DNA from 2 places in the Janibacter sp. GXQ6167 genome. Region 1 is predicted to be linked to the other one. Evidence: predicted binding sites of a transcription regulator. Region 1 holds the regulator's gene; the other holds the start of a gene.
What was found. Region 1 encodes LexA, which represses DNA repair genes until DNA is damaged. Its sites were predicted from a motif close to TCGAACANNTGTTCGA; they were not measured.
Positions count from the first base shown of each region.

Region 1 (2,387 bases):
TGAAGCGACGACCGCAGCTCGGGCACTGACGCCGGCGCCGGATCGCTCCGCCGTCATCGGCCGTGCGTGAGTCGATGACCCGAGAATCGGTGTGCCGACAAAACGGACAGTGCATGACCGATAGCCCCCTTCGCTCCCGATCGGCTCGAACAATGTGGATACGGGCCGCCGATCCGGTGGATGACGCTGGGGACGGGCCGCTGATGGTGTGGAGAACCTGTGCATCACGGGCCACTAGATGTGGATGAACTACATCGCTGTAACCACTAGATGTAGTGCCTATTGAACATCGTTGACCCACGCGGCGCAAGCCCCTTCGCGGTCCGACGGCGTGTCGCGCGGCGCTCCGGGCGACACACCCCGCCGTCGGGCGGCCCTAGCGCCCCGGGATCTGCAGGCTCTGACCCGCATGCACCTCGGTCGAGGCGAGCCGGTTGTGCCGCTGAATCAACACGACGGCATTGGCCACCGGGACACCCGGGAGCTCGCGGGCGGCGATTTCGGAAAGCGTCTGACCAGCCTGCACGGTCACCGTCCCCACGGTCACCGGCTCGCTAGCCCCGCCGAAGGGGGCAATCGCCAGGGTCAGGGCGAACACCGCCGCGACCACCAGGCCGATCAGGACGCGCCCGCGGCGGGTGAGCACAAGACGCGACGGGTGGGACTCGCGCACGGGGACCTGGGCGCCGGTCGGGACCGAGACGAGGTGCCGCTGGGGATGGGCGGGGCGCACAGGGGCGCGACGATCCGGCGCCGGGCGGGTGGCGCGGGCGGGAACGGCGATCGGCGACAGCGTCATGGAGTCCTCCTCGAGCCCGTTCGAACCGGTGTTCGAGCGAACGTATGTACGATGTGTAGCACGGGTGTTCGAACAATCGCAAGACACACCTCGAACAGGTGTTTGAATCAGGCGTTCGATCGCCGGTACTGTGAGTGACACGAAGACCAGGCAATCAGCGAGCACCGACAACGCTCGTTCGGCACCAACGAAGGGGACCTTCCATGGGACGCAAAGACCGCGAATCAGGCGAGAACGCCGGCGCGGACAACGTGCGCGCACTCCCCGAGCGGGATAACGGGCGCGGCCTCACGGCGCGTCAAGCCCGCGTCCTTGAGGTGATCCGGCATGCCGTCCTGAGCCGCGGCTTCCCACCCAGCGTGCGGGAGATCGGTGATGCCGTCGGGCTCGCGAGCCCGAGCTCGGTCTCGCACCAGCTCGCCGCTTTGGAAAACAAGGGCTACATCCGCCGGGACCCCAATCGGCCGCGCGCGATCGAGATCGTCTCCCCTCAGGAGCCTCGCCCGATTGACCTGCACGGGTACCGCGGCGGCGCCGACCCCAGCGATGCCCCCTTCGACGAGACCGGCATCGGCGACGATCGGCCCGAGGCGTCCTACGTCCCCGTGCTTGGGCAGATCGCCGCGGGCGTGCCGATCACCGCCGAAGAGAGCGTCGAAGATGTCTTCCCCCTCCCCCGCCAGATCGTCGGCGAGGGGTCCCTCTTCCTGCTCAAGGTCGTCGGTGACTCGATGATCGACGCGGCGATCTGCGATGGGGACTGGGTCGTGGTGCGCCAGCAGCCGACCGCCGACAACGGCGATATCGTCGCTGCGCTGCTCGATGACGAGGCGACGGTCAAGACCTTCAAGCGGCGTGACGGGCACGTCTGGTTGCTCCCGCACAACCCCGCCTTCGACCCGATCGATGGCGACCACGCGACGATTCTCGGCAAGGTCACCGCCGTCCTGCGCAGTATCTAAGCGACGAGAAGGGGGCGCCGAGCCGCTACGACGACCACCAGGTCGCGGTAAAAGTGGCCGACCACGGCCGCCCGTGGATCACGGCGTCGTCCGGTAAGAGCCGAGCGAACTCGCGGCGCGAGAGCAGGCGGGTGAACTCCTGACGGCTCGCCGACCACGCCGGTGACCAATGCCGAAAGAGCGCCGAGGTGTGCGACTCGACCGGGAACCATCGGTTCGGTGTCGTGATGACCCAGCCCCGACCGACTCGGGTCTGCTCCGCAACGAAGCGCGCCTGGTCGGCCTCATCGCCGACATGTTCGATCACGGCGTTGGCGAGGACCATGTCCACTGCGCGCTCGGCGACGGGGAGGTGCCTGCCGTCCGCGACGAAGAAAGGCCATTCGACCCCGCGACGGTCGGCGATATCGGTCGAGGCCACCAGGTCGGCGTGCTCGGTGATCCGGCGCTCGACGATTCCCTCGTTGCGAGAGGTGATGGTGCTCGAGCCCACCAGTAGGACGGTGCGCACCTCGTGCTGGCGCATGAAGTCGGCGATCAGACGAGCCTTGCGCTCTCGGTTGCGCACGCTGTACGCCAGCACCAGCCTGCGCATGACCGACCTGGGGAACCCCTTCATGGCGGCC
Region 1 covers NZ_JBGFSK010000003.1:197,027-199,413, forward strand. Annotated here, with positions in the region: gene nrdR (transcriptional regulator NrdR) at 1-115, opposite strand, end outside; gene AB8K43_RS05890 (LysM peptidoglycan-binding domain-containing protein) at 377-799, opposite strand; gene lexA (transcriptional repressor LexA) at 1,003-1,761, shown strand; gene AB8K43_RS05900 (class I SAM-dependent methyltransferase) at 1,787-2,380, opposite strand.

Region 2 (2,387 bases), on a different contig from region 1:
CGCTGCCGTGGTGCTCCTTGCGATGGGGGCCTACGGGGTGCTCACCGCGCGCGCCCATGCGGATGAGGAGGAGGCCCAGGCCGAGCACGATCATGGGGACGCCTCGGGGCATGGGCACGATCACTCGCGCGGCCCGCTCGTCGGCTGGTTCCTCTTGATCCCCTTCCTTCTGCTCGGTTTCGTCGTCCCGCCGCCGCTGGGTTCGTTTGCCGCGCAGCGGGATTCGGGTCAGGTGCGCGGCGCCGACAAGTCGTTTGTCGAGACCCCTTCGGATCTGCCCGAAGGCAAGGTCACCGAGATGGCCCTCGATGAGTATTCGATGCGCGCGCTCTATGACGAGAGCGAGTCGTTAAAGGACCGCAGCATCCGCCTCATCGGGTTCGCGAGCCCGGACAGCCAGGCCGAAGGGGGATGGGCGCTTACCCGGATGAAGCTCTCCTGCTGCGCAGCCGATGCCTACTCGATTAAGATCAACCCGGTCGGCACCAAGCCCGTCCCGAACAACACCTGGGTCGCGATCACCGGGGTCTGGGAGAAGACTCCAGGCGACCCGAACGCCGCCGACTTCCAACTGCCCCGGATCAAGGTCTCCTCGATCGAGCAGATCCCACAGCCGGAGAACCCCTACGAGGGCTAACGAACCCCGTCCACTCGATACTGGATCGAGATGCGCGGGCCGGTCGCTCCGGTGGCCTTCGGGATGGCGTGATCCCAGGTGCGCTGGCAGGAGCCGCCCATCACCGCGAGGTCGCCATGTCCGACCGAGAACCGGCGGCTTGGACCGCCGTCGCGCGGGCGTAAAGCCAGGTCGCGGGCCGAGCCCACCGAGATGATCGCGATCATCGTGTCCTGGTCTCTGCTGCGACCGATCCGATCTCCATGCCAGGCCACCGAATCGGCGCCATCGCGGTACAGGCACATACCGAGGGTGACGAAGGGCTCGCCCAGTTCGGCGCGGTAGTGCGCGGAGAGGGCGCCGCGGGCCTCGGCGAGGACCGGGTGAGGAAGCGGCTCATGCCCGTCGTAGAAGCACGTGAGCCGGGGCACGTCGACGACCCGCTCGTACATCTGGCGTCGCTCCGCCCGCCAGGGGACGTCGGCGCGCAGCGCGTCATAGAGCTCATCGGCGCCGCTCAACCACCCAGGCGCGAGGTCGAGCCAGGCGCCAAGACCGAGCGTGACCCGCCGCGGACGAAGGGGGCCGAGCCCCACTTCTTCGCCGGTATCGAAGAGCGAACCTTGCAACATGGCCCTATCGTAATCGAACACCTGTCCTAACTGCGGGACGTCCGGTTGGATGTCAGTGGGCGAGGCGCGCGCGCGATCCGCGCCGATGAGGGGACAATGGGCCCATGCCTCTTTATCGCGACGCAGGGATCGTCCTGCGCACCCACCAGTTGGGGGAGGCAGATCGGATCATCACGATCCTGACGCGGGGCCGCGGGAAGATCCGCACCGTGGCGAAGGGAGTGCGCCGCACCAAGTCTCGTTTTGGCGCCCGTCTCGAGCCCGGGATGCACGTCGATGTGCAGTGCTACGAAGGGCGTTCGCTCGACACGGTGACGCAGGCCGAGTGCCTCGACCGCTGGGGTGAGGTGATCTCCCGCGACTATCAGCGCTGGACGGCCGCCGCCGCCATCCTCGAGACGGCCGATCGCCTCACCGAGGAGCACCAACTTGCGGTGCAGCACTACCGGCTGCTCGCCGGGGCTCTGCGCTCTCTCGCGGACGGAGTTCACGACGCCCCCCTCGTGCTCGACGCCTACCTCCTGCGGGCGCTCGCGGTGGCCGGCTGGGCGCCGAGCTTCCACGACTGCGCCCGCTGCGGCGCCGAGGGCCCTCATCGCGCCTTCCACGTCGCGAGTGGCGGCGCGGTCTGCCCAAGTTGTCGTCCGCCCGGCTCGTCCGCCCCGGCGCCTCAGACCATGACCCTGCTCGCCGCCCTGCTCGCTGGCGACTGGCCGGTCGCCGATGCCAGCGAGGAGCGTCACCGGCGCGAAGGAAGCGGCCTGACCGCGGCCTTCCTCCAGTGGCATCTCGAGCGGGGCGTCCGCTCCCTTCGCCTGGTCGATCGGGAGCCCACCCGGATCGCCACCCGCACGCTCGCCGGAGGACACTGACCCCTGTGATGTCTCGCTACGCGCCCCCCTTCGACCATCCGAGCGGTGCTCAGCCGCCGGCCGTCCCGGCCGACCTCGTCCCCCAACACATCGCGATCGTCATGGACGGCAACGGCCGATGGGCCAATCAGCGCGGACTGCCGCGCACGAAGGGGCATGAGGCGGGCGAGGCCGCGTTGCTCGATGTGGTCGCCGGGGCGCTGCAGATCGGGGTCGGGCACCTCTCGACCTATGCCTTCTCCACGGAAAACTGGCGCCGCTCACCCG
Region 2 covers NZ_JBGFSK010000009.1:97,346-99,732, reverse strand. Annotated here, with positions in the region: gene AB8K43_RS13260 (TIGR03943 family protein) at 1-637, shown strand, start outside; gene AB8K43_RS13255 (alpha-ketoglutarate-dependent dioxygenase AlkB) at 634-1,248, opposite strand; gene recO (DNA repair protein RecO) at 1,353-2,120, shown strand; gene AB8K43_RS13245 (isoprenyl transferase) at 2,129-2,387, shown strand, end outside.
Region 2: a site for LexA is predicted at 1,262-1,277, ahead of AB8K43_RS13255 (alpha-ketoglutarate-dependent dioxygenase AlkB). Genes of this name have one in related genera too.